One region of the Paenibacillus sp. FSL R7-277 genome, then DNA from elsewhere that is predicted to be linked to it. Evidence: riboswitches for the same ligand, from Rfam matches in the RefSeq annotation. Region 1 holds a riboswitch; each other region holds the start of a gene.
What was found. Region 1 has a riboswitch for cyclic di-GMP ahead of C173_RS05425 (PA14 domain-containing protein). Riboswitches for the same ligand answer to the same signal wherever they lie in the genome.

Region 1 (8,212 bases):
GGTAGGTCAGCGGAGCGCCGTGTGTAGCATAAGCCAGATCCAGCCTGCGCATGATACTGACGCGGGATTCTTCGCCTTCCTTGGTGTAGTAGATCTCTGTAGCCGCCGGATCATGATCCTCCAGATTGAAGCCGTATTTGAACAGGCTGAAATTCTTGAAGAAGGCGGCATGCTGCACGAACATCTCGGCATAGCCGATATGTGCCCGCATAATCCGGTCGAACACCGCTGAAGTCCGCTCCTTGGCCCCATATTGATACGCGTCCACATGGGAGTCCGAGGTGCCGAACTCGGTGGCGAGCATTTTTTTGCTAAGGCCGTCTACCGAGCCCCCGAAGGTCTTCAGGTTCTCCGTGAAGCTCCCGCCCTGTCCGAAAATATAGGAATCCCCATAAGAATGGCCATTCGTCAGATCCGTTACCGCTTCAAGCTCATCGCGCTGCTTCGGATCGCGTTCCCAGCCGTCCGGGTCTCCGCACTGCTTCACCGGACCCTTCTGATTGCCGCACGAGTCTTCGCTGTAGCCCGGCCAGTAGGCCCATCCGGGTGCAACCGTCTGCAGATGCGGTGCGATCGTCTTACCCTTGCTGTTCAGCCACTCGGCTATGGCCAGATTGACCGCTTTGGAACGGTTGAACAGGCCCGGTTCGTTATCCACCTCGTAATACTGGAAGTACGGGCTGTACTTCTGGAAATAATCCGTCAGCTTCTTCTCCGCATCCTCTGGCAGAGTTCCATCCGCCTTCAGCTTGATATCGCCTGTGTACAGATAGAGCGCTACGGCCTGCATATTGTAATCCTTCAGGACCTTGTAGTACTCCTCCATATTCTCACACGAGCGGCCTACATCGCTGGCACAGCTGGTCCGCATGATATTGCCGCTATAGGCTACACCCAGCCACTTCATAATATAGGGCAGATGGGTAACCGCCCCCTCGTCAAAATAAAACTGCTTGTTATTCACCACCGTCCCCGTCAGCGTATAGCTGCCGTGAATCGGCTCCTTAATCGGAGACTTCAGCGCCTCCAGACTCAGATTATCCCAGGTCCACCAGTTGTACTTATCCTCAGCCTCTGAGGAATAGATTCCCCTGGCCGTCCGCAGCGTCAGCTCGTTGGTGCCGCTGATGAGCTGCTCTTTGGGAATGTACAGCTCATAGGTTTTGCGGAAGTCGTATTTGCTGCCTGTTCCGGCAATCCCGGCGATCTGAATAATGCCTGAGAGCTGACGGTTGGAGAACACGCTCATCTGGGGAACGGATTTGTAAGCATCGATAATGCTCACGCGAAATAAGACCCCGTGCTCCGGGATCTTATCCAGCTCATACTGAATCCGCAGCTCCGGGTTGGTCTCCCCGTGCAGGCCGGAGGGCAGTGACTTCAGCTCTGCCGACCTGGCAGTGGTTGAGGCTATGCTGAGCGACTTCTTCACCCCGCTTGACCCTGCCGCCTTGAACTCACCGGCAGAGCCGTCATGCTTGCCAAGCTTCCATAGAACCGTTCCTTCCGGCATCTCAGGACCGGCATCCTTGGCCGCCGACAATGAAGACAGATCCACATCTGCTTCACCGTCCCTGGTCCCGTAATCTCCGAAGACAGAGACGGACAACAGAATCAAGATGATCAGTGCTGCAAATTTTAGTAGCCTGTGGAGATATTTACTGGGTTTCTTTTGAACTCTAGTCCTCATTCCCTTGTCCTCGCTTTCTTCCGGAATTCTGTGCTGCACCGGGCTAACGTCACGCTTCTTCCTCTGCGCGGCTTCCTTAAGGAAGCGTCAGCGCACTCTGGGGAATAATCATCTGCTTCTGGCTCTGGCTTCTCCACATCAGACTGACGCTGGCATCCCCGCGGTTCTCGTAATACTCAACCTTGATAGCATAGGGGGTACCCGCAGAGAGCGTGATGCTGCCCTCCTTGCTCGCACTGCTCTGGTTCTTCCAGCTGTCGATCAGGAGCTTGCCGCCGATCCATACGCGGATGCCGTCATCCGAAGAAGCGGTGAACGTATACTTTTCACTGTAGAGAGGCTTAAGGGTCCCGGTCCAGCGTACCGAGAATGAATCCTTGGGAAGGCCGGATGCCGGTGAATTCCCATGCCAGTTGAACTGAATGGTACTGTCGTTACGGGTAAGCAGCGGTGTGCCGGACAGGTCCATATTGCCATAATACTGGCCTCTCAGGCCGTTCCTTGAGCTTACAGCCGCCGCATGGGTTTTGGCACCCGCTGCGAGCTTGTAATCCTCCCGCGAGACCGTATATTTATGGTTCATGAAGCTTTGAATTTTCACGGTCGGGTTATTCTCCACCAGCATCTTGCCCCATGTCATCGTATATACCCATTTGCTTTGTTTTTGAGACATGATGACAGGGTCTGGCAGCTCTCCGCTCTCCCCGATGCCTATCGGTTTGCCGTCCGCAAGCTTCAGAAGGCTGTCATAATAAGACTGCTTGAAATCATTGTCATAAATGTCGGCGGCCAGAATATCCACCTTGGCGGTGCCGGGAAAATAGGCGGCATACGGCTCAGACGACTTGTTGGGGGCATTCGGATTCCACACCCACAGCAGATTGTTCAGCTTATGCGTATTCACCATGCGGTCATAGACCAGGTCCCACAGCTTCACAAAGTCATCCTTCTGCCCCCACCAGAACCAGCCGCCGTTCATCTCATGATAGGGCCGCCATAACACGGGAACTCCGGCATCCCGCAGCTCACCCAGATACTTGGCCACTTCATCCAGCTCGGCAATCAGAGCCTTATACTGCGGCGTTCCGGGAGTGACGTACTGCTTGAATTGATTCTGGCTAAGCGGCTTCTGCACATTGGTCCATACCGGCGCAGTTCCCGGCAGATTCTGATGGAAGGTCATGGCGACAATGCCGCCGCCCTTATGCCACCGGATGGCGCTGTCCACGACAGCCTGACGCTGCTTGGCAATGGTCGCCTTGGACTGGTTACCTATGGCTCCCAGCTCATAGCCATGCAGAACGGCATAGCGGCCGGTTGTGGTGCGGAGCTTATTATTGAATTCATCGGGGCTCTCCAAATAATCATGCTGGCCGGATATCATGCCCTTGCCGCTGAGATCGTGGAGATAGCTTAACAGTGCGGAAGCCTCCTTGGAGGCCGAAGGATTAATGGGCTTAATGGGAGCGGCGGCAGGGGAGGCCAGTGTGGTAACCTTGGCATCTGCCGGAAGACTGCGCCCTTCCCCCCATGGAAGCAATGAAAGGATAAGGATAAGAGGAAAAACAGTTGTAAATAGCCTGTACTTACGGTTAGTGTTCAATGTAATCTCCTTTCTCCAGCCACACCGCTTCGGCAGACCCCGGAGCGGTTACGCTTCCCGGATGGTCGTCTATAGCTTAGTAGCCCTGCTGGTAAGCAGGGCCATTAAGAGTGGCTTGCAGGATTTATAATTGTAACGTCTTAACCAGTAACAGCGCCAATGTTGAACACAGCTGCGGACCTTATGAGCTTACGAAGCGGAAGGGAGAAACAGCGCGCTTGCCGGAATGGTTCCTTTGGCCTGGCTTGGACTCTGCCACATCAGCCGCGCTTTTGCATCCCCTTGATTCTCATAATACTCTACCTGAATATCATACAGCTCGCCTGCGGTCAGGCTGATGCTGCCCATGCGTTCGGTGCCGCTCTGCTTCACCCAGCTGTCAATCACAAGCTCACCGTTCACCCGTACGCGGATACCGTCATCGGAATGGGTATAGATCTGATAAGTCTCCGTGTACAGCGGCTTCATCTTCCCGCTCCAGCGGACAGAGAAGAAGTCTATGCCGAGAGCGGCATCCGGCGAGCCTTGGCGCCAGTTGAAATCAAGCACAGCATCGGTACGCACTACAGCGGGTTCGCCCGATAGCGTCATGTTATTGAAGTATTCCGCGTACAGTCCATTGGCAGCAGGAACTTCTACCGGCAGATCCACCGGTGTTGCTGTAGGAGAAGGAACGGGAGCCGCTGTCGGCGTAGGCACCGGTGTTGGCGTTGGTGTCGGTGCTGGCGTCAGTGTTGGTGTTGGTGCTGGTGTTGGCATTGGTGTCGTTACTGGTGCCGGCGTTGCTGTCTGTGCTGGCGCTACTGTCGCTGCTGGTACCGTTGTCGGTACTGCTGTTGCAGCCGGAGCAGGTATGGATGTGTTGCCTGCTCTGGAGAAAAGCGCACTTGCAGGTACGGTTCCCTTCACCTGGCTGGGGCTCTGCCACATCAGATGGACATTCGCATCGCCTGCATTCTCATAATACTCTACCTTAATATCGTACAGTTGCCCGGCAGTCAAGGCTATGCTTCCTGTGCGGGCAGTTCCGCTCTGCTTGACCCAGCTGTCAATGACTGCTGTGCCGTTCACCCATAAGCGGATACCGTCATCCGATGTAGTATAGAACTGATAGGTCTCGCTGTAAGCCGGCTTAATCTGGCCGGTCCAACGGATCGAGAAGTAATCTGTGCCAAGTGCGGCATTAGGAGCACCCTGACGCCAATTGAAGCTGATGACCTCATCGTTACGCACCATAACCGGTGTCCCCGAGAGTGTCATGTTCTTGAAGTATTCTCCAAGCAACCCGTTCTGGGCAGGCTTGCTCTCCGTATCACCGGAGGTTGGGACCGGCTTCGGAATCGGCGCAACGGTTGGTGCCGATGTTGCGGTTGGCGTTGCTGTCGGTGTTGGCGTTGCGGTTGCCGTTGGTGTTACTGTAGGCGTTGGTGTTGCTGTAGGCGTCGGCGTTGCTGTTGGCTTAGGAGCCGCCGCCGGAGCAGACCAGGCCTTATATTGGTCACGGGTCAGTGTGTAGCTGTCGTTCATGAAATTCTTGATCGTTGCCGTGCTGTTATTCTCATAGAGCATCTTGCCCCAGTTCATCATGAACACGTAATTCTGCTGGGTCAGCTTCAGCTTCGAGATATTCGGCATTTCACCGTTCTCGCCGATGCCGATCGGTTTGCCGCCAGCCAGGCTGGTCAGATCATCATGATATTTATTCGAGTAGTCGTTATTATATATATCCGCTGCCAGCACATCCACTCTGTCCGCACCCGGATAAGTCCGTGCATAGGGATCAGAGTTGGCATTCGGCGCATTCGGGTTCCATACCCAAATCAGATTATTTAATTGATGAACGTTTACGAAACGGTCATACATAATATTCCACAGAGCTGAGAAATTATCTTTCTTCCCCCACCAGAACCAGCCGCCGTTCATTTCATGGTACGGTCTCCACAGGATGGGAACCTTGGCATCCCGCAGGCTTTTAAGCGAGACGGCTACTTTATCCAGATCGGTGATCAGCGCGTTATACTCCGTGGTGCCGGGGGTTACGTATTTGTTGAACTGTGCCTGGCTGATTGACTTTTGCACATTGGACCATTCGTACTTGGTACCCGGCAGATTCTGGTGGAAGGTCATGGCGACAATGCCGCCCGCTCTGGACCAGTTCGTCGCACTCCAGACAATATTTTTGCGTTGTGCAGCTACTCCGCTCTCACTCTGTCCACCGATTGCTCCAAGCTCATAACCATGCAGTGCGGCGTATTGTCCGCTTGTTCCCTTCAGCTTGTTGCTCAGCTCATCCGGACTCTCGAAATAGTCATGCTGCCCTGTAATAATTCCATTTCCCGAGATATCACACAGATTGTTCAGCAGCTTGACCGCCTCGGCTGAGGCATTAGGGTTCACGGGCGCTCCTGTAGAGGAAGCAGCCTTGACAGTGGACGGGGCGATTCCCAGTCCCACGGGTACAGCAGACAATACCACGGCCAGCGACAGCACAGCGCAGAGCAAACGAGACTTACGGTAAGTTTTCACAATATTCTCTTCCTTTCGGTAGCCAGGCTGCCACTCTTGCGAAGGCCCTATAGCTTTGCGTCCCTATCTTTCGATTAGGTTTGCCATTGTCGTTTTGGAAGGATCAATCCCTCTTACCGTAAGTATCGTCGATATGCAAATTTAATGTAGAGTAAAAACAAAATTTGTCTAAAAAATAGTTCTCAATACCTGATTTAAAATTGTAACAATTGGTTAAATAGATAAGTTAGACCTAAGAAATGAACTGATGTAGAGCGATATCCTCCCAGTCCAGAGTAATACGGATATTGTCTTCCTCTACCAGCTCAGACCCCGTCTGCACCTCAATGAACTCCACATCGGTAAGAGCAAGAATGGCATGCTTGGTCCCTTCCGGTATCCGCACCACATCTCCCGCCTTCACCGTATGCATCTTCTCATTGATGACAATGCTGGCTTCCCCGCTGACGAAGGTCCAGATTTCACTGCGTTTGTGATGCAGCTGATAGCTGATATTTTTGCCCTCGTTAATGAAGATCCGCTTGGTCAGCACCTCGTTGCCTTCATCATATTTCACATAATCGATCACCTTGTAGTGTCCCCAGCGGCGTTCCTCGTACATCGGTCTTTGTTCAAAAGTCTTCAGCACTTCCTTGATCCGCGGACTCTCGGCCTTATGCGTTACCAGAATGCCGTCCGGGCTGGCGGCGATAATCAGATCCTTCGCCCCGATGACCGTAATCGGAATATCCAGCTCGTTAATGAGGCAGGTGCCCTCGGAGTCAGCGGTGATGAAGCCTTTGCCGACATGGTTGCTGGTCATTTCCTCGGTCAGGGTGTTCCAGGTACCCAGGTCCTTCCAGAATCCGGCGTACGGCTGCACGACGATGTTCTCTTCTTTCTCTACCACTTCGTAATCGAAGCTGATGGAGGACAGCAGCTTATACTGCTTCTGCAGCTCCTCGTAATTCAGCGGCAGCCCTTTGCGCTGCAGGATATCCAGCAGGTAGCCCAGACGGAAGGCGAATACTCCGCAGTTCCAGAGCGCTCCCCGGCTGATTAGCTCCTCGGCCTGCACACGGTCAGGCTTCTCCTGGAAGTGGCTCACTTGCAGGTAACCATTCGCTCCCGCATCTGCGCCCGTTGGAATGATGTAGCCGTATTTCTCCGAAGCATGCTCGGGAACTACGCCCATCAGCGCCAGGTTCGCCCCGCTCACCAGCATGGTGTTCTCCAGTTGCAGCACCGTTTCAAAAAAGGAGGATTCCACGTATGGGTCCACCGGCAGAATCGCCACGGTCTCGCTTGGGGACACCCCCGCGATGGAATACAGGTAGGCCGCCGTCAGCGCAATAGCCGGGAAGGTATCCCGCCGCTCCGGCTCCACGATGATCGGCACCCCGCTGCCGAGCTGGCTCTGGATCATCTCCACCTGGCTGCGTCCGGTCGCCAGATAAGAGGACCCGGCCATGCCGTTCTCCTCCAGCTGTCTCCATACCCGTTGTACCATTGATTCCGGTTCACCTGCCGGACTTGCCAGTACCTTCAGAAATTGCTTGGAGCGTGAATCATTGGACAACGGCCAGAGCCGCTTGCCGGAGCCGCCTGATAGAAGTACTAGTTTCATAGTGAACCCTCCATATCGTATTGTTATTGGGTATTTCTTGTTGCGTCTGTGTGGTAAAAACCTGTCTGTTATGAGGGTCGCTGCAAGGAATTTTGGGCTTACGGCCGCTGTTGTATTTGGATTTCTTGATTAAAACCGCTTCTCGCGGTAGAAATCCAAATACAAAGGCGGACGCTAACGCTCCTACAGCTCCAAAATTCCCCTCCGCTCCATTTCATAACAGGCTTGTGATTTTATATCCGCTTCGCCCGCAGGCGAAGCTCCCGGCTAAAGATCCGATATTGCCGCTTGTTATAGCGGCAAGGGGGCCGGGCTGCCGCGCTATACTTGCAGCAGCAGCAGTTGAAATCCTGGTTGCCGGCAGCCTGCCTTCACGACAGTGAATCCCTGGTTGCCGCCTAGCTGTTCCAGCGGAGAAAGATTCAAAAGCTCAAAGACTCTTAAGTGCCGCTTGTTCCAAGGCGTCGCCGCTGACCTAGCGGCTGGAGAGAACAAGAGTATAGGGCAACAAAATCCAAGACAATGGAATTAAAGACCGGAATTCAAGACCTGGATTCAAGACTCTTGTGCCAAGGGCTCGCCGCACAAGTTCGCGGCGGCAGAAGCTAGTTAGTTAAGTACTAGGCACTAGTGCTCCTCATTTCCTCCATTTGGCCCATATCCGAGAAATCAGGTGCACTTATGCTCTTCATTTGCTCGTTTAGCCAACTTTCCCGGGATTCAGGGGCACTTGTGCTCTTCATTTGCTCCATTTGGCCCGCATCCGGGAAATCAGGGGCACTTGTGC
Region 2 (8,212 bases), on a different contig from region 1:
CCGAGGAGATGGTGTATGATATCGACATTCTCGGCGAGCTGGACTTCATCTTCGCCAAGGCGCGTCTGGCACGCGACCTGAAGGCTACCCAGCCGCGGATGAATGACCGCGGATACCTGCGCCTGCGCAAGGGCCGCCATCCGCTCATTCCGGCCGAGCAGGTTGTGCCGCTGGATGTGGAGCTGGGCAATGATTACCGCTCCATCATCGTGACCGGCCCCAATACGGGCGGGAAGACGGTGACCTTGAAGACGATCGGCCTGCTCAGCCTGATGGCCATGTCGGGTCTCTTCATTCCGGCCGAGGAAGGCAGCCAGCTGTGTGTCTTCGATGCGATCTACGCCGACATCGGCGATGAGCAGAGCATTGAGCAGAGCCTCAGTACCTTCTCCAGCCATATGACGAATATTATATCCATTCTGAAGCGGATGACACCGAAGAGTCTGATTCTGCTCGATGAGGTCGGTGCAGGAACAGATCCGGCCGAAGGCTCCGCACTGGCGATAGCGATTCTGGAGAATATTCACCGGACGGAATCCCGGATGGTTGCCACTACACATTACAGTGAATTGAAGGCATACGCTTATGAACGGGCAGGCGTTATTAATGCCAGCATGGAATTCGATGTGCAGAGCTTGAGTCCTACTTACCGGCTGCTGGTCGGTGTACCTGGACGAAGCAATGCGTTCGCCATCGCTGAACGCCTCGGGATGCCAAATGCAATCCTTGAGCATGCGCGCGGCGAAGTGAAGGAAGAAGATATGCGTGTTGAGCATATGATTGCATCCCTTGAGGAGAACCGCCTTACCGCAGAGAACGAACGCATACGGGCGGAAGAGATTCGCCGTGAAGCGGAGGAGTTCCGTAAGCGGCAGCAGCAGGAGCTGGAGAAGCTGGAGGGCTCACGCGACAAACGCCTTGAGAAGGCAGAGAAGGATGCCAGCGAACTTCTGGCCAAGGCGCGCAAGGAAGCCGAGGAGATTATCAGTGACCTCCGCCGCCTGGCGCTGGAGGAAGGCGCATCCGTCAAGGAGCATAAGCTGATTGAAGCGCGCCGCCGGCTGGATGAAGCAGAGCCTGCGCCACGCAAGAAGGCTGTGCCGCGCAGCGCGGTCAAGGCGCCGCGCAAGATTCAGCCAGGGGATGAAGTGAAGGTAGCGAATGTGAATCAGAAGGGCCTTGTGGTTGAGCTGAGTGGTACCAAGGAAGCGGTGGTACAGTTCGGCATCATGAAGATGAAGGTTAATCTGAGTGATCTGGAATTCCTGGCCTCCGCCCCGGATGCTCCTCCGCCGGCTCTGCGCAGGGCCACAACGGTCAAGCGTACACGCGATGAGAATATCCGTAATGAGCTTGATCTGCGCGGTGCGAACCTGGAGGAAGCCATTATGGAGACCGACCGCTTCATCGACGAAGCTTTTCTCGGCAATCTGGGGCAGATCTCCATTATCCACGGCAAGGGGACGGGGGTCCTGCGGACAGGAATACAGGAATACCTCCGCAAGCACAAGCATGTCAAAAGCTATCGGCTCGGGAACTACAATGAAGGCGGCGCGGGTGTGACGGTAGCTGAACTGGAGTAGCGCCCATAGTCCGGCAGGGAAGAGGGAAAAGTGTGCAGGATAATATTGATCTTTTGCTGGAACATCCGCTGGGGGCGCTGCTAGGCTACTTCACTGTCGCCATATTGGGGCTGGTCGTATTCCTGTCCTTCTTCGAAATGGTGACGAAATACAACTGCTGGGAAGAGATCCGCAAGGGGAATGTGGCCGTAGCCATGGCAACCGGAGGCAAAATCTTCGGAATCTGCAACATCTTACGCTTCAGCATTGAAGCGGGGGCATCCATCTATGAGACGATGAAATGGTCGGTTGTAGGCTTTTTGCTGCTGCTGCTGGCTTACTTCCTGTTCGAGTTTTTTACTCCGGTCTTTTCAATTGATGAAGAGATTGCCGCAGATAACCGGGCCGTAGGACTGACAGCCATGCTGCTCTCCATATCCTTGTCCTATGTTATCGGCGCGGCCATATTCTGAATTAGGGGGCAGGGAGATGAAGCTGCTGATTCGGATTCTGTTTTTTTCAGCCCTGGCTTTTATAGCGGCCGGCATTATATATTTAACGGTGAATTGAACCGAATGTGAGTAAGCGAAGGAGATTATACTGATGGAGACAACAGTTTGCCCATGGTGCCATACCGAGATTGTATGGGATGAGGAGTTTGGCCCCGAGGATACCTGTCCTCATTGCAATAACGAGCTTAGCGGCTACCGCACAGTGACGATAGGTGCAGAGGATCTGGAGGATGAAGAGCCGGATACGCAGGAAGCTTCCGGAGTGGAAGAGATCAGCGACGATAATTTGTGGGATGACGACGACAAGGATAGCGTGGTGCCTGTATGGGGTACGCTGGGTCAGTTCGGTGACGACTATGATCTGAAGCGTTATGAGGACAAGGTCTCAGGCTTGCTGGCTGCCCAGCTGGAAGCTCCGGAATGTCCGCAATGCCATGAGCTGATGCTTCACTCCGGTACGCAGCAGGTGGACGGGTTCACTCCGGCAACGCCGGAAGCGCTAGGCGGCGCAGCTGTGCTGAAGCCTCCTTTTGCGCTGAATCTGTACGTCTGTCCTTCCTGCTTCCATGTGCAGCACAGCCTGGCGCAGGAAGACCGCATCCAGCTTGTCCGCAATCTCAGCACCTCAGCCGAATAAAGATCGGATTCATGCTTTCCCTGCTGTCTGGACATGTTAGTAATAGATGATGTGTCTTAGGACGAGCAGGGAGGGCTAAGCATGAGAGGTTCAGAACGGGGACAGGCGGCGCTGCTGCTGGCTGTAGGTGGGCTATACCTTCTGGCTACAGTGCTTGCAGGAACGTTCCTCAACGTATATCTGTGGAAAAGCCGGCAGAACTTCGCCATGATCGGCTGGTTCACCGTGGCCCAGCAGCTTGCCGTGGGTCTCAGCTTTTGGCTGGGCGGCAAGTGGGTGAAAGAACATAACAAAATGAATGCCCTGCGGCTGGGAATTGCCGTATCGGGCTTTTTTTATTTGCTGGTGCTGTGTTTGCGGGGCGACGCGATTCATTACATTTGGCCGCTGGGCGGGGTCCTAGGGCTATCCATCGGGCTGTACTGGCTGGCGTTCAATATTGTTTTCTTCGAGATTACCGATGCCAAGAACCGCGATTTCTATAACGGGTGGATGGGCCTGCTGGGTTCCCTGACGGGAATAGCCGGACCCTGGGTCTCCGGCTGGATGATCTCCCGCTGGCAAGGCGGACAAGGTTACCGTATGGTATTCATACTGTCGCTTTGTATCTATGGGGTAGCTGCTGTGCTTAGCTTCGGCCTGCGCAAGCGGCCGCGCGGCGAAGCCTATCTCTGGCTGGAGCCCTGGCGCGAGCTTACCCGCAGGCGCAGTCCTTGGCGGCCAGTTGCGGCGGCGCTAGTATTTCAGGGCATCCGGGAAGGCGTATTCTCCTTCCTGATCGGTCTGCTCGTCTACATTGCAGCACAGGAGGAGAGCAAGCTGGGACAGTTCGCCCTGCTGACTTCAGCCGTCTCGCTGATCAGTTATTATGCGGCCGGCAGATGGTTCAAGCCCCGCGCCCGCCTCGGCGGTATGCTGGCAGGCAGCCTGCTGCTCATCGCCTTCCTTCTTCCGCTGCTGTGGAAGGTGAACTTTACCACCCTCCTAATCATGGGAATCGGGACCTCACTCTGTCTGCCGCTCTACATGCTGCCGATGCTGTCCACCAGCTTCGACCTGATGGGAGTGTCCGAGGAGAGCGCCGGCAAACGCGTGGAGCTGGTAGTGCTCAGGGAGCTTAGCCTGATGAGCGGCCGCCTCCTCGGCCTGCTGATCTTCATCGCCGTGCTGTCCCTGGACCAGTCCCCGCGGACTCTAACTCTGCTCATGCTGGGATTGGGCGTTGCGCCGATTGGGAGTTGGGTGGTGGTGCGGGGGTTGCTCAGTTCAAATGTTCACAGAAATAACAATATTATATGATTCAAATATAGGGTATTATTGCCAAGGTAAGTACAGATTGTAATTGAAGTGAATCGAAATGATTTTGCATGAATGTAACCATTAGAACTAAAAAGGCAAACCTGTACGAAAGTCAGGGACGCAAAGCCACGGGCCTTACCACAGGGCGGGAAATCCCCATCTGTGAATGGCAGCCGGGCCGCTCTTTCCGGTGGTTTTTTTGCGCCCTTTTTTAAAGGAATTGTAATTGAGCGGAGGTCTTTTATGACAAATAGCAAAAGCTTCATATGCAAGGTACTGTGTTTTATCATTCTGGCTCAACTTCTCTCACCTTTCGTGGAATTCTCAGGGATGAAGATTTCCGCGCAGTACAGTATGCTCAAAATCCGGTTTCAGCCCGAACAAACTCCCGTACAGGACGGAGAGCTTGCAGATTCCGGAGCCGTTTTTAGTGTCAAAAACCAATACTCTTACGGCTGGAACATGGATCATACCGATGCAACAGTCTCAAGAGATACATACGACAACTCCGGCATAAGCAGCCTGACACGAATCCATCCGGATGGAAAGTGGGAAATAGCGCTAGACAATGGTACTTATGAAGTCTCAGTAACCGTAGGTGACTCTGTTTATAGCAGCAATAATTCCCTAACTGTTGAGAATATCAAAGTTATGGAGGGACTCACTCTTGAAGCAGGGCAGCATAGAACGATCAAGAAGAAGGTTGCTGTCGAAGATGGAAGACTAACTTTAAGTCAAATCAATGCTCCTGGAATTGAGACTGCTCTAAATAGCATAGATATCTCATTGGTTAATACATACACTCCCACGTTGATACCGCCTCAAATCCGTTTGCCTTTTGAACCCAATAAGGTTGCAGGAGACAAAGTACTTCTATCTGGAAGTATGACTAACATACATAACGCTCCGCCTTTTATTCACGTTAATGGCCTGCAAGGAGAAATCTCTCGGCATATCCGCGAACAAATAGAATCTATTGAACAACAAATACAGCATATTAGCAAAAATGCAGTGGAACTAAGAAATGCTGATATTGAAGCTATTCAAAGCTCTATCCGCTCCAGCAGCAACAAGCCTGCCATTATTGCAGTAGGACAACTGAATTTAGAATCAAGCGTTACGTTTGGAAGTGCAGAACAGCCTGTCATTTTAATCGTAGATGGCATGAATACGAACCGGAATTTGAATATAACGGTGTACGGATCGTTAATCCTCCGTGGAGGATTAAATGCAAATACTGAGTTGGATGTTAATGTTATCAACCCTGCACCAGATGAGAATCTTGGTAACCTATGGGTACAGGGGACTGTGCATTTGAATAATAACTCCAATGTACATGTAGATAATGAATTGTTTGCAGGTTCTTTGGTTTATAACAATGGCTCTCTCGATCTATCCGCGAAACGGATAGTAGTACAAGGCAATATGAACATCAACACTATGGTAACTATGAATGTAGACGAAGAAATGTCTGTAGGAGAAGTGGTTTCCAATAATTCAAGGGCAGAACTAAATGTAGCCCAAGGAGACCTGTTTGTCCGGGACAACGTCAGTGTAAATAATCACTTGAATATCAATACAGGCGGATTATTTGCAGTAGGCGGTAATGTCATCTCGAATCAAAGACCTGTAATACACACGGGGAATGAGCAAGCAGGACGTACATTGTTGAAGTATGTTCTGTCGGGCCTTAAGGCTGAGTATTACAGTAATAATGATTTTACGGGCAAGAAGGCAGTGAAGGTAGATGATTCTATCTCTCTATCAGGGCAACCTCTCCTGGGCGTGCCAGGAATAGAGGACCAGCGTTTCTCCGTAAGATGGACAGGTCAAATTCAACCTAATTATACAGATAAATATATATTTTCGGCTAAAACGTCAGGCGGAGTCAGACTCTGGGTGAATGATCAGCTCCTGGTCGATGCCTGGACAGCGAAGCAGCATGTGGAGCAAGGAACTCTCCAGCTCGAAGCGGGGAAAAAATATGACCTGAAGATGGAGTATGCGAATGACATGGGGAATCCTCAGGCCAGCTTATTCTGGGAGAGCGAGCAGCAGATTCGTGAGGTGGTTCCTTCTGTATCTCTAAGACCGTTTTCTATACCAGCAGTAAATGCAAGTGCAACAGACTCAGCCATTACACTGGGCTGGCCTTCTTTGTTTAATGCGGACGGCTATGAGTTGGAATTTGATAAAGAGGTTACCGTTCTTGGCAGTGAACCTGGTTTCGCCAAGGAGGGACTTAGTCCGGGAACCGAGCATTTCTACCGGATCCGGGCCATCAGTGGTGATATCAAAGGGGAGTGGTCAACAGCCTCGTCTTACTGGACCTTGCCTGCAGCTCCCTTGAACATTCAATTGAATGCTACAAGCCATACCATTACTCTCGCATGGGAGCCGGTAACCGGGGCCTCCAGTTATGAAATAGAGGTTAATAACAGCACAAAGAATATAGGACCGGTGCTAACTTATCAGGAGAATGATCTGAATCCGAACATGCCTAAGGTATTCCGAATCCGAGCGGTTAACAGCAGCGGATCAGGGGCATGGAGCGAAGTGGTTACGAAGACCACTCTAGTTGGAGTGCCTTCCAAGTTGCAGGGAACGGCAGATGAGCAGTCTATTCATTTGCACTGGGATGCTGTATCGGGAGCCGCCTCCTATGATTTGGAGATAGACGGAGTCGTTAGTAATAACATCACCGATAATTCGTTTATACATGAAAGTCTCCAATCTAACAGCAAGCATAGCTATCGTGTACGAGCTAAGAACGATGATGGAATCAGTGAATGGAGCGATATCATCACCGTGCATACTTTGCCTGGAGTTCCACAGAATCTTATTGCACAAGTGGAAGGAAGCTCTGTGCATGTAGCTTGGGACCCAGTTGCCGGGGCCACAGGGTATGACATCGAGGTAGATGGTGATGTGATGGATAATGAATTGAAGCTTGAATTCACACATTCACAGCTCCCTTTGAATTCAGAGCATACCTACAGAGTGCGGGCCAAGAATGAGAATAGAGTCGGAAGCTGGACGAAAACGATTGTTTATTCTACTCATGCGGGCGTTCCTGCTAATATTCAGACTTCAGTGAATAGCAACGAAATCACAATAACTTGGGATGTAGTTGTAGGTGCGCTAAGTTACGATATTGAATTGGATGGGACAACGATTCGCAATGTTTCGGATAACCTCTACATCCACAAGAAGCTGGTACCCTTCTCAGCGCACAAATATAGGGTAAGAGCTGTAAATGCGGCGGGAGCTGCCGAGTGGAGCGGATTCGTATCTGCAACCACTACCTTCGGCAAACCAACTAATCTGAAGGCATCGGCCAAGAATACAAGTATTGAACTTACATGGGACAAGGTTGAGAATGCGACCGGCTATGATGTTCTGGTGGATGGCGAAGTTCTGAATAATGAAGAATCATTATCCTATAAGCATACCGGATTAGAGCCCTATTCCTGGCATAATTATCGGGTCAGAGCGAAGCAGGGAAGCTTTCTTGGAGAATGGAGCGAACCTCTGACGATTTCAACAGTGCTCGGGATTCCGGGAAATGTAAAGACGGAGACCAAGAGCAATCAAATCCGATTATCCTGGGATTCAGTGAAGGGTGCTACCGGCTACGAAATTGAAGCTGACGGTACAATTATTGACAATGGCAGCAAGGTTACTTTCACACACACCGGGTTGTTGCCTAATACCAAGCACAATTACCGGATACGGGCCAAGAACACCCAGGTCGTCAGTGATTGGAGTGAATGGACTACGATTGTTACTGGTGTTACAGCTCCAGAGGTGCCGAAGAATCTTAGAGGCGAAGTTACGGTGAACTCGGTTCTTCTTGCCTGGGATTCAGTGAATGGCGCATCCAGCTATGATTTGGAAGTAGATGGACAAGTCATTTCGAATTCCAATCAGCTGGAATACACACACAGCGGACTTGAGCCCAATACAATGCATGCTTATCGCGTTCGGGCTAAGAATGCAGGAGCGACGAGCGACTGGTCAGAGCTTTTGAAGAAAACAACGACTCCTGCAGTAACGATCAAGCCGGAAAAGGACTCTCAGCTTAATTTTGTAATGATCATCCCTTATAAAAGTGACAAATCCGAGCGCAGAGTTACAGTCACCTATAATGCCAAGAATCTTGAGGTCATGGATCTGCGTGCAGAGACCCCGGACATGGAGCT
Region 3 (8,212 bases), on a different contig from region 1:
GGAATAATACAGCTTCGCCTATGGTCTGCCCTTCCTTCAGGTGGGCGATGGTTACACTGCTGCCGGTAGGGTGTGTCTTCTGCACCTCAATGCGGCCGGAGAGCAGAATCCCAAGCCGGTCCGCCGGATCACCCTCTGCCAGAATAATCGCATTCTTATGGTAGGAGCTGACAGCGTAAGCCAGTGTATGCAGCAGCTGTTCGATCTCATCTGCGGACTTTCCGCGAAATAGCAGGCAGGATTGCAGCGAAGCGGGCTCCGGTCTCATACTTTTCCTCCCGATGTGTTGTGATTGGTAACATTCGTTACCGATTGATAGACGAAAGTCTACTACAATTATTGGTAACTGTAAAGGCGAGGCACAGAGCGATTCCATTAATGATAAGGAGTGATCAGGTAATGAGCGAAATGTTTTGTTTCCAGTGTCAGGAGGCAGCTAAGGGGACGGGTTGTACGATTCAGGGGGTGTGCGGCAAGACCAGTGAGGTAGCTAAGCTGCAGGATCTTCTGGTGTATACACTCAAGGGCATCGCCATCTTCGCGCGCAGCGGGCGTGAGCTGGGGATTACTGATCCGGTGACGGAGAAATTTATCATAGAGAGCTTGTTCGCTACGATTACCAATGCTAACTTTGTGCCGGAATATTTCAACGCGAAGGTCCGGGAAGGACTGGCCCTGCGGGATCTGTGGCGCAGCAGAGTGGCTGATGCCGGAGTGATGGCCTATTTGTCGGAGCATGACGCAGCGAACTGGAATGCAGTGACTGATGAAGAGCTGATGGACAAGGCGGCAACCGTCGGTGTGCTTGCTACGGAGCATGAGGATATCCGTTCCTTGCGCGAGCTGCTGACCTATGGCCTGAAGGGAATGGCTGCTTACATGGAGCATGCTGCGGTACTGGGCTTCTATGAAGCAGGAGCACATGCTTTTATGGAGAAAGGCTTGGCTGCAGCACTGGATGACAATCTAAGCGGCGGTGAGCTGACGGCTCTGGTGCTGGAATGCGGCAAGTTCGGCGTGGATGTGATGGCGCTGCTTGACCGTGCGAACACCGCAGCCTACGGCAATCCGGAGATTACCACAGTCAATATTGGGGTAGGCACGAACCCTGGTATTCTGATCAGCGGTCATGACCTCAAGGATATGGAGGCGCTGTTGAAGCAGACCGAGGGTACCGGAGTGGATGTGTATACGCACAGTGAGATGCTGCCGGCCCACTACTATCCGGCCTTCAAGAAGTATAGCCACTTCGTAGGCAACTACGGCAATGCATGGTGGAAGCAGAATGAGGAATTTGCCAGCTTCAATGGTCCGATTCTGATGACTACGAACTGTATTGTGCCGCCGAAGGACAGCTACAAAGACCGGCTGTACACGACAGGCAACACCGGGTATCCGGGAATTCAGCATATCGCGGCAGGCGCGGACGGAGAGAAGGATTTCTCGGCGCTGATTGAGCAGGCCAAGAGCTGCAGCGCTCCGGTGGAGATTGAGACAGGCGAGATTATCGGCGGCTTCGCGCATGCGGCTGTAATGAATGTCGCGGATCAGGTGGTTGGAGCGGTAGAGAGCGGCGCCATCAAGCAATTCTTCGTCATGGCCGGCTGCGACGGGCGGATGAAGAGCCGGAATTATTACACCGACTTCGCAGCAGAGCTGCCGAGTGATACGGTGATCCTGACCGCCGGCTGTGCCAAATACAAATATAACAAGCTGGCGCTTGGCGATATCGGCGGAATTCCCCGCGTGCTTGATGCCGGCCAGTGCAATGACTCCTATTCTCTTGTGGTTATAGCGCTTAAGCTGAAGGAAGTGTTCGGTCTTGCAGACATCAACGATCTTCCGATCTCCTATAACATTGCCTGGTATGAGCAAAAAGCGGTGATTGTACTGCTGGCGCTGCTGCATCTGGGCGTGAAGAACATTCACCTGGGTCCTACACTTCCGGCCTTCCTGTCGCCTAATGTAGCTAAGGTTCTGGTAGATACCTTCGGTATCGGCGGTATTACTACCGTACAGGAAGACATGGAGCGGTTTATTGCTGCGGTATAATACAATACAGCTTCAGCATTAGCCAAAATACACAAAAGCGAGTCTCCGTATAAGGGGGCTCGCTTTTGTATATGAATATGAACGTCACCGTCAGCGCTTACGGCAGCCGGTAGACTGCAAACGGCTCGCTGGTGCGGAAGGCGGCGCTGGCCTGGTCAAGCTGCTCAAGTATTCCCGCATCCGTTGAAGCGGAGAGACTCTGCAGATTATGTTGTACCTGCTCTACTGTAGTTGCACCGACAATCACCGTGGAGACGGCGGGCCGGTTCATCAGCCAAGCCAGGGATAGAGCTGCAGGTGAGGTGCCCAGTCGCTCCGCAATGGCCTGAACCTGCTCCCCGAGCGAGATGCGCTCCGGGGTAAGGAAGCGGCGGAAGTTCGGATCGGTCTCTGCTCTGGAGCCGGCAGGGACCTTGCTGCTGCCAGTATATTTGCCGGTAAGAATGCCGCCCGCCAGAGGGAAGTACGGGATGATGCCCAGACCCTGATCCAGGCAGAGCGGAAGCAGCTCCGCTTCGGGCGTGCGGTCAGCCAGCGAATAGCTGCACTGGATAGAGATGTATTTCGCCCAGTTACGGGCTTCGCTGATTCCAAGCGCCTTCATCAACTCCCAGGCGGCATAATTGGAGGCTCCGATATAGCGCACCTTGCCTGCGGAGATCAGATCATCCAGCGTACGCAGCGTTTCCTCCAGCGGTGTGTAGGGATCGAAGGTGTGAATCTGATACAGATCCACATAGTCGGTCTTCAGCCGGCGCAGGCTGCCCTCCAGCTCCTGCATCAGATGATGGCGCGAAGAGCCGCTGCCGCCGGGTCCCTCATGCTTCGGCAATCCGGCTTTGGTCGCCAGCACTGCGTTATGGCGTTTGCCTTCAAGCGCAAGGCCGATGATCCGCTCCGATTCAGATCCGGCATAGATATTGGCGGTATCGATGAAATTGATGCCCTGATCCATAGCGGTGTGCAGAATGCGGACCGAGGTTTCCTGATCTGCCCGTTTGCCGAAGGAATTGGTTCCAAGACCCAGGGCGGACACCTGCAGGCCGCTATTGCCCAGACGGTTATATCGCACGCTCTCACTTCTCCTTATATAGTAGTAGTCTTAGCAGGAATCACGCACAAGCAGCTTGCCGCCGGACTCCAGGCGGCTGTCCTGTGACCGGGCGAGATTAATCACCGCATGCTCCTCCTGGAGCAGCTCAATCTCCTCACCCAGCTTAAGCAGCAGCCTGGAGAAGCGGCTTAGGACACTGTCCGTGATGTACCCGGTGAATTGTCCCGGATGGGCGAATACCTCAAGCATCTGCCAGAGCTGGTCCGTGCCGGAGCCGAACGCCCCGTTCATACGGCTTAGCGCAGCCTGAAGATCACGGATCAGGCTGCCCAAGTGGCTGTATTTATCCTCCAGCAGCAGCATGACTACCAGGCCGTAATTCACGGATTGCTGGCGGGATTCCACATTCTTGGCCAGCTGGCGCGCTGCCTCAAGCAGTCCGTCCGTCTCTGTCCGCAGCAGGCATGCGAGGCTGTGCAGACGATGCTGCATTACCCCGGCGTGTCCGGCGTACAGGCCGCTGCCGGTGACCTGGCCGCTAACGTAAATACTGCCGGTGGCTATAATTGTAGATTGGCGGATATCGCCATAGACGTACACATTCCCGAGGGCTTCAATTCGTACAGGTCCTTCCAGATCTCCCGGTACAATGATGTCACCTGCGAACATAACATCGCCCGCAGGATCTGTCATCTCTCTGGCCAGAAGACTGACCGGAGGGAAGTCACATATCCGGACGCTGCCGCTTCCTCCGCAGATACGGGGCCTGCCGGTGTGCCGGGCTACGATATTGCCACAGGGAAGGAGCTTGGCATGATTACCGGCAGCAAAGTAGATATCCTGCGGCGGGGGAGGGGGCAGGACCCTTCCGTCTGTGTCGAGGCCGGGAATGCCTTCTTCCGGCGGCAGCTTGCGGGCGAAGACTTCGCCTGCAAAGGCAAAGGGGGCTCCCGGGAAACGGAGATACTCCAAGGGTTCCGCAGGCTTCTGACCCCGGGCTCCCTGTCCCTGAAGCATCCGGTTCCCCTCCAGTGTATGCTCAGGCAGCAGGAATTCCAGCCGGGCTTCCTTGCCGGGCAGCGGGGCTCTGCCTTCAGCGATGCATACGGGGAGATATGTAGGGTTCGTAAGCTCCGCGTACAGGGCGGGAATGTTCAGGTTGCGCAGAATAAAACGGTTGTCCAGTGAGGCGATAATCTGTTCTATGGTGAGCGTGGACAGCAGCATCGCCGGATTGGGCTGGGCACGGACGACCGCTTCGAAGGCGGCGGGGCAGTTGACCAGATTCCAGGCGTACTTCTCTGCACGGTATAAAGTGAAGTGGACCTTGAGCTTGTCAGGCGATACGGTAATTTCATATTGCGGCTTCTCACAGATCTCCCAAGTGATATAATCCGCCCTGGTCACCTCGGTCGGCTCTGTAACGGTCTTCCAGTTGATCTTCAGGACAACAGGGTGGACCGCAGAAATGCGGGCGGGAGCACCTCCGGGGAGCGGGGGAGTAATGAATATCTGGTTGTCCTGCACGAGGATAATTCCATTCTTATCTCCAGTTGTCCCGTCAGAAGCTCGGCCCTCCACAGAGAATGAATCCAGGAGACCTTTACGTTCGAGCATCAGGGACTCTACGAATTCATATCGGCTTGGTTCGATATCCTGCTGCGGCATGGTTGTAACCTCACTTTTTCGTATGATCAATGGCAATTCGTACAGAAAAAGAACATCATCAAGCCTGGGAGGCTTTCCCTCCTGAATAGCTGGCTTAAGTGGTCTCTATTGGCAGCCTGGCAACCGTAAACGCAGATTCCGGCGTTCTTAGGCCCATAGCTTTGCGTCCTGCCCTTTCGGGAAGTTTGCCTTTAGAAATAGATCAATGATATACATCCTGTAGAGGTGGGAGTTATGGTCGACTGTAATCGACAAAAAGAGTCATAAATAGTTCTTACGCGTCATTAACTTCTGCAAACAAGCTTAATTCTAGTACTTAAAGAGCTATTTTTCAACTATATTATGCCTATTTATCAAAAAACTCGAAATATGCAGCTCTATTTCGACAAAAAAACTGGTTTCCCAGCGCTTACAGCTTATGGAAGAGGCAGGGGGAGGAAAGTATGAGCATTCAACTGTTGGGACACCCTGGGCTTGGTAAGAATCGGAGTGTTCTTTTTTGATAAGCGATTTTGCGAGTGTTAATGTTATGTATATGTTAACTGTGTAAATAAACACAAACATTCAGTGTATTATTTCGTAATAAAACCGAAGACATCGCAAATTCATTGTAATATAATCTAACTCATACCAAGGAAACGCGAATTAATGTTAACTAATATAACATTAATAGAGATAGCGACATCAGGAGAGGAGCATAAACCATGCAGATTGCAGCAACACCTTACATCTGGCCTTATGACGGGGCTGTGGACCCGGCGAAGACAGCGCTGATGATTATCGACATGCAGACGGATTTTTGCGGCAAGGGCGGTTACGTCGAGAGAATGGGTTATGACCTCTCATTAACAGCGAGGGCGATCCAGCCCATTCAGCGGCTGCTGGCCCGTATCCGGGACATCGAAGGCTTCACCGTGATCCATACCCGCGAGGGGCATAAGCCGGATCTGTCGGATCTGCCGGCGAACAAGCGGTGGCGCAGCCGCCAGATCGGGGCCGAGATCGGCTCCGAAGGACCGGCGGGACGAATCCTCGTGCGGGGGGAGCGCGGCTGGCAGATCATTGATGAGCTGGCGCCTGCCCACGGAGAGTACATTATAGACAAGCCGGGCAAAGGGAGCTTTTACGCAACAGACCTGGACCTGATCCTGAAGAATAAAGGAATTACCCATCTGATTCTGACCGGTATTACTACCGATGTCTGTGTACACACCACGATGCGGGAAGCCAATGACCGCGGGTACGAGTGTCTGATCCTTGCAGATTGTACAGGAGCGACGGATGAAGCGAATCACCTGGCGGCGCTGAGTATGGTTCAAATGCAGGGCGGAGTGTTCGGCAGTGTAAGTGATTCACAAGCGGTGCTGAAGGCGCTGGAGCAATACTAAATCATTCATAAACGGGGGAATAACCATGTGGAACAAGTCCAGAACAAAAGCGCTGATGCTGTTAACCTCGCTAATGCTGCTCCTGACCGCCTGCGGTAACAATACGGAAGCCGGGAAGGCTGAAGGCCAGGGAGCGGAAGGCTCGGGCGAGCTGAAAAAGGTGGTGCTCCGGCTGAAGTGGATTCACCAGGCGCAGTTTGCCGGCTTTTATACCGCAGTGGAAAAAGGCTTCTATAAAGAAGCGGGGCTGGATGTTGAGATCCGCCCGGGGGGCTCGGATTTCCCGGCTGTGCAGATGGTAGCTTCCGGCAGTGAGGAGTTCGGAGTTACCGGTGCCGACCAGATCGTCATCGCCAGAGAGAAAGGCGTCCCGGTCAAAGCGTTGTCCGCGATCTACCGCAAAACCCCGTTCGTCATGTTCACGCTCAAAGAGTCAGGGATCAAGACGATGGAGGATCTGGTCGGGCAAAAGGTGGGCATTAAGCTGGGCGGCAACGAAGAGCTGACCTTCCGGGCCATGGAGAAAAGCGCGGGTATCGACCCTTCGCAAATCGAAGAGATGCCGGTCAAATATGATCTGAGTCCGCTGTTAACCGGTCAGGTCAAGGCCTGGCCCGGATATGTCATTAATGAAGTGCTGGCTGTAGAGGAGCAGGGCAAGGAAGTGAATATTATCGACCCGAACGACTATGGCATCAATTTCTATGCTGATACCTTGTTCACTACGGAGTCTATCATCAAGAAGGACCCGGAGATGGTCGCAAGCTTCGTGCAGGCGTCTATGCAGGGCTGGGATTATGCAGTAAAGCATCCGGAGGAAGCGGCGGAATTCGGTCTGAAGTATGGCGAGAAGCTGGATCTGAAGCATGAGGTCAATATGATGAAGGCCAGCATTCCGCTGCTGGATCCGGAGAAGCTCCCGCTGGGCTCAATGGACGAGGCATCTTGGGAGACATTGCAGAAGAATCTGGTCGAGCTGGGATTTGTGAAAAAGGAACAGGACATCGGCGGATTGTTCACCAACGAGTTTTTGAAATAAGGAGGGACCCGATAATGACAACAGCGATCAAAGAACAGCTGGATGCTGCCGCCGCGCGGCATCCCGGTACCCGGGAAACCATGCTCTCCCTGCGCAATTGCTCTCTTTCTTTCGGCAACGTGCCTGTGCTGGATCAGGTCAGCCTTGATGTATACCGCAATGAGTTCATTTCGATTCTTGGACCAAGCGGCTGCGGGAAATCCACAACACTCCGGTTGATGCTGCGGCTGTTAAGCCCGGAGGCCGGTGGAGAGGTGGCGTATGCTTCACCTGATCTGTCCCTGGGCATGGTCTTCCAGAAGCCGGTCCTGATGCCGTGGCTCAGCGCGCTGCAGAATGTCATGCTGCCGCTGGAGCTGGGCGAGAAGAAGAAGTTCAGCAAAGCCGAGGCACGTGAAAAAGCAGAAAGTGCCCTGAGCCTGGTCGGCCTCCAGGATTATCTGAACCACTTCCCGCATCAGCTCAGCGGCGGGATGCAGCAGCGGGCAGCGATTGCCCGAGCTCTGGCGGCTGATCCGACGGTGCTGCTGATGGATGAGCCGTTCGGCGCACTGGATGAGCTGACGCGTGAGAAGCTGAATTTCGAGCTGCTGCGGCTATGGGAGAGCCCGGAGACCAGTCTAAGCAGCATTGTGATGGTCACCCATTCGATCCATGAATCCGCGCTGCTGTCGGACCGGGTCGTGATGATGTCTCCCCGGCCTGCCGGTGTGACGGATATCATTCCGGTGACGCTGCCCTCCCCGCGTGAGGCGGGCATGGAGGAGCTGCCGGAATTTCACCGGATTGTCAAGGAACTGAGAAAGCGGGTGAAGCATCTATGACGGTCAAAATCAAAGACACCCTGTACCCGGTCACGTTTGCGCTCGGCTTCCTGCTGCTGTGGGAGTTGGCTGTACGTCTCCTGTCGGTTCCGATGTATCTTCTACCTGCGCCTACGCAGGTAGTCTCGGCTATCAATGGCTCGCTGTGGTCGCATACGCTGGTTACGCTGGGCGAAGCGCTGACCGG
Region 4 (8,212 bases), on a different contig from region 1:
GCGCGGTGTAGTCGTTATCAACGCTCCGGACGGCAATACCATTACGACCTGTGAACATGCTTTTGCCATGATGATGGCCTTGGCCCGTCATATTCCTCAAGCCTACGCGAAGACGATTTCCGGCGTATGGGACAGAAAAACCTTCCTCGGCGTAGAGCTGCGCGGCAAGACACTGGGCGTACTCGGCATGGGCCGGATCGGCAGCGAGGTGGCCAAGCGCGCCAAAGCCTTCGGCATGAGCATCCTGGCCTATGACCCGTTCCTGACAGCTGACCGTGCAGAGAAAATGGAAGTGAAGCTGGCTTCGGTAGACGACATTGTGCGCGGTGCAGACTTCATCACCGTTCACACACCGCTCACCCCGGAGACCCGCCACATGATCTCCCGTCCGCAATTCGAAGTGATGAAAAAAGGCATGCGCATCATCAACTGTGCCCGCGGCGGTGTCATCGATGAAATGGCGCTGGTAGAAGCGATTGACAGCGGTATTGTAGCCGGTGCTGCGTTCGACGTCTTCGAGAAGGAGCCGCCTGAAGCAGACCACCCGTTCCTTACACATCCGAAGATTATCGTGACTCCGCATCTGGGTGCTTCGACGATTGAAGCCCAGGAGAACGTAGCCATCGATGTATCCGAGCAGGTCCTTCATATCCTGCGCAACGAACCGTTCATCAACGCGGTGAACATTCCGCCGGTTGCACCTAGCGTGATGAACAAGCTGCAGCCGTACTTCACCCTCGGCGAGAAGCTGGGCAGCTTCGCTACGCAGATTACGGACGGAGCGATCCGCGAGATCCATGTGGAATATGCCGGTGATCTCTCGGATGTGGATACCCAGCCGCTTACCCGCTATGTCGTCAAAGGTGTGCTCACCCGCCACTTTGCCGGAGATGTGAACATCGTCAACTCGATGCATCTGGCGAAGACCCGTGATGTGAATGTAGTGGTGACCAAGGCTTCCAAAACCAAAGGTTTCACCAACCTCATCACGGTAACACTCAAGGCTGAGCATGATGAAGAGCGTCTGGTCGCCGGTACCCTGCTGCAGGGCTATGGCGAACGGATTGTTAAGGTCAACAAGTTCCCGGTCGATATTGCTCCGGAAGGCCATCAGGTTGTGATCTCGCATAATGACAAGCCGGGTATCATCGGACTCGTCGGCACCCTGCTTGGCGAGAACGGCGTCAATATCGCATCCATGCAGGTTGGCCGTACGATCATCGGCGGAGCTGCCATTATGCTCCTGACCGTTGATAAGGGTGTGCCGAAGGAGGTCCTGGTGAAGCTGGCCGGACTGCCGGAGATCAACACCGCTGAGGAGATCATTCTGCTCTAATTCTTATTTCTTCACAATAAAACACTCTTCGGGAGTGCAGGCCCCAGGCCGCGCACTTCCAAAGAGTGTTTTTGCGTTATACTATGAAATCCGGTAGGCTGGCACCTGCCGGCCATCAGTGTCCGTAAAGGCGTATTTCCATGCCAGGTCCCCTACCTTCTGGGGAGTACCAGTCATGGATATCACTTCAGGATCAGCAGCAAGTGCTGCAACTGCCCGTCCGATATAAGCGGTTGATTCAGTGGTCTGAAGCCCCTCCTCCTCCTGCCAGTGCTCCTCATCTGTGCCGAAGCTGTCCAGGACCAGCTCGGTCCGCATCCAGCCCGGAGAAACGGGGATCACTGCGATGCCATCCTCAGCCAGTTCAAGGGATAGCCCGTAGGCCATACGCACCAGCGCATTTTTGGACAGATCATAATAGAAGTTCCCCGTGTACTTGTACTCGTCCCAGAAGGTCGTATGGATGATTAATTTACCCGCCCCCGCTCCTTCCCTGCGCATCAGGGGTACAGCATAATAATTAGTCATTAGCTGCGCCCTCACACCGGCAGTGAACATATGATCCCAATGCTGCACCGGCTGCTCCCAGAACGGTTCATTCCCGATAGGGAGAGTATTGCCGCCCCAGACGTTATTGACCAGAATATCCAGTCTGCCCTGCTCTGCGCTAATCTGCCGGATTACAGCCTCTGTCTCGCTGTCATTGGTATGATCACAGCGGATCACGGCTCCGTCCCCGCCTGAGCGGCGGATCTCAGCCAGCACCCCTTCAAGCGTTCTTGCTTGTCCCTCCTGCGGCATACCGGCATTCCTGCCCGTAATGTATACATAGGCACCAGCCTTCGCCAGCTCCAGTGCAATGCCTCTGCCCGCTCCCCTGCTCCCGCCTGTTACCAATGCCACTTTCCCTTGCAGATTTGTCATTTGATCCGCTCCCTTTCATCTATCATGCCCGGATTAGATGATCATTTGCGCTAATCCGTACTCTTGTCTAATATATACCTTATACATGACAACCATTGACATATATAAATAATACATTCAAGGGAGGTTACAGAATGAGAGCGGATCGCCTGATCACTATCGTTCAACTCTTACAGAGCCGCGGGAAAATCAGCTCCAAAGAGCTGGCGCTAACGCTGGAGGTATCCGAACGTACAATCTTCCGGGATATGGAAGCACTAAGCTTCTCCGGCATCCCCGTGCTGGCGGAGCGCGGCCGGGAAGGCGGCTGGAAGCTGGCTGAAGGCTACCGGAATTCCCTGACCGGAATGAACACCAAGGAGATTGCCGCGCTGCTGGTGCCCGCTGATCCGGCGATTCTGCACGCTCTGGGCATTCAGGAGGAGTTCTCCTCGGCCGCCCGCAAGCTCCAGGCCGTCGCTACGCGGCAGCCAGTCACCCCCTTCAGCTTCCTCAGCCAGCGGATTCACATCGACGGAGCCGGGTGGCATCCCTCCGGGGAAACCTATCCCTGCCTATCCGCTTTGCAGGGAGCCTTATGGGAAAACCGCAAGGTGAGCATCACCTATCTGCGCGGGGAGGACGCCGCAGAGCGGCTGGTTGCACCGCTGGGGCTGGTAGTCAAGCGCGGCGTCTGGTACTTGGTCGCGGGGCATCACAGCGAGCTGCGGACCTACAGGGTCTCCAGAATCACTGAGGCCAAAGTCACAGATGAGTCTTTTGAGCAGCCGGAGGATTTCCACCTGTCTGAGTACTGGGAGACCTCCACCGCCGCATTCAAGTCTGCCTTGCCCAGGTACCCCTCCAGCCTTCTTGTAAGAGAGCAAACGATGAAGGAGCTGCAGAAGGAGCGATACGTCGCCCTGTTGCACCAGGAGCCTGCTGAGGCCCCGGGCTGGATCAGGGCCGAGGCCGAGTTCAACACGCCGGAGTCTGCGTGCCGGATCATCCTGTCCCTGGGTCAGGGTATCAAGGTGACGGCACCGCCTGAGCTTGCGGATACGGTTGCTGCGGCTCTGCGTGAAGCGGCAGCATTATACGATTTTTAATAATAGACCAAATGCACTAGTATCCCCTATAATATTACAATACACATTATTATTTATAGGGGGACTTTACATTATGGACTGGATGAACAAGCTGCCGTTGAAACAAAAAATCGTCACCGGATGTTACCTGGTTGCCGCTTTATTCGCTGTCCCTGTCTTAATCACACTAATCCTCATGGACAGGCTGCTCATCGGCATTATTCTTGTCGCCGTCCTGGCAGCGCTGACTTACCCGCTTGCGCGCTTCATTGAGAGAACGCTTACATCTTCATTTGAGGATATCTCCAATGTGACGCACACGATTGCCAAAGGCGACTTCACCAGCCGTGCCGATGAGAATGGCTCCATGGGCGACATCAGCCGCTCCTTCAACACCATGATTGACAAGCTCAAAAAAATCCTCACCGATGCCTCACAGATTACCCGTCAGGTTATGGACGCCAGCCGCGGGATTGAAGACAAGAATCAGAACCTGAAGTTTGTCATGGCGCAGGTGGCCTCCTCCTCCAATGAACTGGCCCTCGGTGCTAACGAAATCTCGGTGGATATCGCTGATATGACCGAATCGATCAAGGATATCGAAATCAAAGTCTCCAATTATACGAATTCCACCAAGGAAATGAATAAAAGGTCTGTACATACGCTGGAATTGGTAGAACAGGGACGGCAATCGGTGGATACCCAAGCCGAAGGCATGCGCAAGAACATCCAGGCTACCCAGAAGGTGGCGGATACTATCGAAGCCCTATCGCATAACGCACGAGGCATTACGATGATTACCAAGACGATTACCGAAATTGCTGAACAGACCAACCTGCTGTCGCTCAATGCTTCTATTGAAGCTGCCCGTGCAGGCGAGCATGGCCGCGGGTTCGCCGTTGTTGCCCAGGAGGTCCGCAAGCTGGCCGAGGAATCCACCGCTTCAACCAAAGAGGTGTTCGGTCTGGTACGCAGCATCGAAGCGGATATCAAGCAGGCTATCGATAACATCGCCATCAATGAAGAGGTAGTCCAAGTGCAGAATGAGATGATTACGGAGACAGCCAACATTTTTGCTCAAATTGTGCATAGTGTCCAATACATAACCGAGCAGATTGCCTCCTTTTCCGCAGAGAGTGACCTTATGCTGGAGAGCGCGCTCAAGATCTCCGGGGCGATCGAGAATATCTCAGCCATCACCCAGGAGACCGCCGCAGGGACGGAAGAGGTATCCGCAGCGATGAACGAACAGATTCATGCTCTTCAATCCGTAGCTGAGGAGACAGAGAAGATGACCTCCGCGGTCTTCAACCTGCAAAAAACGATTCATATTTTCAAATTTTAACCTCAGCACAAAGAGACACGCCTGCGGAATTTTCTGCGGGAGGTGTCTCTTTTTTTGGGCAAAACAAAGATTGTTATGTAATATTCACAAATTGTTGAAATTGTGCATAAGGGTAAAAACCGTGCTTTGCACTTCTTTACTATAGTCGTTCTATTGTCATAGCTTGTCTATAAGCTAACATCTTACATCACTATTACTTAAGTCCTATCACTGAAATTTGTAATGCTGTATATCTAGTGAATTCTTAATGTTTTGCAGTAAATCAGGAATGTAATGAGGCTTTGTGCTCACTTCCCACATTAATCAACCTAAACGGCCATTTGCATTTTAAGACTTTAGTCTTCCAGGGACAACCATTTTCAAAAGTTTGAAAATCCAAATATTTAGCCATTTCCACTCCTGAATATTCGTCAAATTCCGAGTTTCTTCTCACAGGGGTTATTGACAAAAGCGGAGCAAGGAATATATTGTAAAGGAAAATTCTCCACAAATTCATTTATAACCGCATACCGGCAAAATTCACCGAAAGGGAATGACGCAAAGCCATGGATCTACAGTCTCATTTCTGAAGTGGGATCATGACAGCCAGGTTGCTGAAAAACTGTGAACGCCTTAGGTTTCGCGTTTGATTATGGTGATTCGTGCAACAGACCTGTGCTCCAATGGTGAGTACAGGTTTTCTATTGCTGACGTATACAAATAACAACTTGCGGGGTGGATGTTCTGAAGACAGTTGCAGATTATATGGCGGAAGCATTACACGATCTGGGAGTCACTCATTCTTTTGGAATCATAGGCAAGTCTATTTGCCCCATCGCTTTGAAAATGGTTGACTACGGTATAGAGTTCATCCCCGGCCGGCACGAATCCAGCTCCGGCTTCGCCGCCGGCGGTTATGCTCTGAAGACCGGCAGTCTCGGGGTAGCCTTCGGCACCTCCGGTCCGGGCGGAACGAATCTGCTCACCGCAGCAGCGCATGCCAAGGCCAATAATCTTCCCGTCCTCTTCATCACCGGACATCAGTCCATCAAGGAGCTGGGCATTCCCCAATGTCAGGATTCCACTTCCTACCTGGCTGATTTGGCAGATATGTTCCGGCCGGCCACCCTCTTCAGCAAGCTCGTTGAACGCGGCGATCACTTCAGCACGATTTTCAACCATGCCCTATCCATCGCCCTCGGTGACCAAAAAGGTCCGGTCCATCTCTGCATTCCGTTTGATGTGCAGACAGAGCGGCTCGCGGAATGCCGGATTGTTCTGCCGGAACGCGAGGGACTAGTCAGTTATCAGAACTATGACCGGGTCATCTCGGCGATTAATCAATCCGCTAGGCCGCTGATCATTGCCGGTAAAGGCGTCAACCGCTCAGGTGCCCATCAGGAACTGGTTCAGCTGGCTGAGACCTTCAACATTCCTGTAGTCACCTCTCCAGGCGGCAAAGGTGCAATAGCTTATGATCACCCGCTCTACCACGGTCCTGTCGGCGTTGGCGGCTCCTCGCACGGCGATGAATTGCTGAACAACAGCGACCTGTTCATTGTTCTGGGCTCCCGCCTGAGCGACATGACCATCTGCAACCTGAAGCCGGAGAATCATCCGCCGCAGCTGATCCAGTTCGATGTAGATCCAACCTTTGTCGGCAAAATACTGTCCTCATCCACCATCGCTGTCGGCGGGGACTTAAGGGATAACCTGGCACTGTATCTTCAGAAGCTGGACCCCTCTACGGTCACCAAGCATGAAATCACAATCTCCAATGCTTACAATGACGAGTTGCCCGTGCTGGCGGGGCTCTCTCTGGCTTCGGTAATGAGCACAATGAGCGACCTGATTCCTTACAACAGCAGCGTGTTTGTAGATGACGGCAGCCACGGGTTCAATGCTGTGAAATGGTTCAATGTCCGCAGGCCCGGCAGCTTCATATTCGATGCCTACTTTGCTTGCATGGGCAATTCAATTGGCATGGCGATCGGTGCCAAGACGGCTTCTCCCGGAGAGACTGTCTTCTGCATTACCGGTGACGGCTGTTTTATGATGCTCGGAACTGAAATAAACACAGCCGTTTGCAAGGACATTCCGGTGATTTTCATTGTGGTGAACAATAAGCAGCTGGATATGGCGCTTAAGGGTATGGAGAAAACGACCGGCCGGATTGACGGTACGATCTTCGAGGTTCCGATGGATGCCGTGAAATTCGCCGAATCGCTGGGTGCAGCCGGCTTCCGCTGCGAGACGCAGGAGGAGTTCGCTGCCGCAATCCGCGAAGCTGTGGCACTTAACAAGGCAGCTGTCATTGAGCTGCTGACTGACCGTGATGAAATGCCTCCTACGGCCCACCGCACGCTGGATCTTACGTAAGGAAGCCGTATCCGCACACCTTTTCTAACCTACTATCAGGAGGACATATCGTGAACAAGAACATGAACAGCGGACTCGATCATTTCACTGATCTCTCAGGAGATTATGGGGCCAAGGCCCTGGCTCCGATCAAAGAGCATTTTCCGGAATTAGCCGAATATATCATGGGCAATGCCTATGGCGATATTTTTCAGCGGACCACGATTGGCTCTGACTGGAAGGAGATCGCGGTGATCTCGTCGCTGATTACGATGGGACAATATGAACAGCTGGGGGTTCATTATGTAATGGCGCTCCGCGTTGGCATGACCGTCGAGCAGATCAAGGGCGTGCTGCTGCATCTGACCCCTTGCGTCGGTGCCCCCCGGGTGATTTCGGCCTTTAATGTGCTGCTGGATACCCTGGAGGAGATCAAAGAAAAATCTTCATAAATCTACAAATTTCGACTTTTGATTGCACGTTTCAGTATGATCTGGTTATAATGAAGGCAAAATATCCCAAATCGAATTGCGGTTTTGTCGAATAGAGTCGCAGGAATAACGTTTTGGAGGTATTGGAAATTACACTTAGGGAGAGATCAACATGGGACAATTTATTTTGAAGACAGATACTGCGAAGAAAGTAATCAATATTGAGCTGGAGGGAACCTTCTCTAACGAGGACGGGCTCAAATCTATACAGGCTTACCAGCAGACTATTAACCCGATCAGCCCTGCTGAATATGCACTAGAGATCGACTGCCGCAAGCTGAATGTAACCGCTCCTGATGTTGTACCGCTGCTTGAAGGCTGCTTCATCATGTTCAAGGCTGACGGCTTCCAGAAAGTGAGTCTTACCCTGGAAAATAACCCGATCCTCAAAATGCAGCTGGCACGCCTGGGCCGCAAAGCAGGACTTGAGAATCTGGAGATCACTTCAACCGTACAAGCTTAATAAATACAATTTAAACCTAAATCAGCCGCTTGAAACGCACAGGTTCATTCATTAAACCGGCTGCTAATGCTGGAAGAGAGTTTTGTAAGAAGCAGATTCGTGAGAAGTATAGCTAACAAAACTTTAGGAGGTCTGTACTATGGCGGGGATTCGCATTAAGGACATTGATATCTACCATCCAGACAAAAGAATCGGCAATGACTTTTTCATTCAGCATTTTGATGACAAAGGTATTGATATCCGTGGACT

Region 2: it holds a riboswitch for cyclic di-GMP, as region 1 does, so the genes downstream of both, C173_RS03530 (fibronectin type III domain-containing protein) here and C173_RS05425 (PA14 domain-containing protein) in region 1, are expected to answer to the same signal.
Region 3: it holds a riboswitch for cyclic di-GMP, as region 1 does, so the genes downstream of both, C173_RS21205 (flagellar assembly protein A) here and C173_RS05425 (PA14 domain-containing protein) in region 1, are expected to answer to the same signal.
Region 4: it holds a riboswitch for cyclic di-GMP, as region 1 does, so the genes downstream of both, C173_RS18870 (thiamine pyrophosphate-binding protein) here and C173_RS05425 (PA14 domain-containing protein) in region 1, are expected to answer to the same signal.

What each region holds. Positions count from the first base shown of each region.
Region 1 is NZ_ASPX01000010.1:172-8,383, reverse strand. Features, by position in the region: gene C173_RS05435 (discoidin domain-containing protein) at 1-1,690, opposite strand, end outside; gene C173_RS05430 (glycosyl hydrolase) at 1,767-3,230, opposite strand; gene C173_RS05425 (PA14 domain-containing protein) at 3,483-5,819, opposite strand; cyclic di-GMP riboswitch class I at 5,834-5,914, opposite strand; gene C173_RS05420 (sugar phosphate nucleotidyltransferase) at 6,052-7,425, opposite strand.
Region 2 is NZ_ASPX01000008.1:127,834-136,045, reverse strand. Features, by position in the region: gene C173_RS03550 (endonuclease MutS2) at 1-1,583, shown strand, start outside; gene C173_RS03545 (DUF350 domain-containing protein) at 1,616-2,035, shown strand; gene C173_RS03540 (hypothetical protein) at 2,166-2,711, shown strand; gene C173_RS03535 (MFS transporter) at 2,793-4,010, shown strand; cyclic di-GMP riboswitch class I at 4,095-4,196, shown strand; gene C173_RS03530 (fibronectin type III domain-containing protein) at 4,254-8,212, shown strand, end outside.
Region 3 is NZ_ASPX01000071.1:29,741-37,952, forward strand. Features, by position in the region: gene C173_RS21190 (Crp/Fnr family transcriptional regulator) at 1-268, opposite strand, end outside; gene hcp (hydroxylamine reductase) at 400-2,052, shown strand; gene C173_RS21200 (aldo/keto reductase) at 2,150-3,124, opposite strand; gene C173_RS21205 (flagellar assembly protein A) at 3,155-4,804, opposite strand; cyclic di-GMP riboswitch class I at 4,882-4,974, opposite strand; gene biuH (biuret amidohydrolase) at 5,479-6,162, shown strand; gene C173_RS21215 (ABC transporter substrate-binding protein) at 6,188-7,201, shown strand; gene C173_RS21220 (ABC transporter ATP-binding protein) at 7,216-8,025, shown strand; gene C173_RS21225 (ABC transporter permease) at 8,022-8,212, shown strand, end outside.
Region 4 is NZ_ASPX01000065.1:55,488-63,699, forward strand. Features, by position in the region: gene serA (phosphoglycerate dehydrogenase) at 1-1,336, shown strand, start outside; gene C173_RS18855 (SDR family NAD(P)-dependent oxidoreductase) at 1,418-2,260, opposite strand; gene C173_RS18860 (helix-turn-helix transcriptional regulator) at 2,395-3,348, shown strand; gene C173_RS18865 (methyl-accepting chemotaxis protein) at 3,422-4,672, shown strand; cyclic di-GMP riboswitch class I at 5,174-5,270, shown strand; gene C173_RS18870 (thiamine pyrophosphate-binding protein) at 5,417-7,030, shown strand; gene C173_RS18875 (carboxymuconolactone decarboxylase family protein) at 7,081-7,461, shown strand; gene C173_RS18880 (hypothetical protein) at 7,613-7,963, shown strand; gene C173_RS18885 (3-oxoacyl-[acyl-carrier-protein] synthase III C-terminal domain-containing protein) at 8,103-8,212, shown strand, end outside.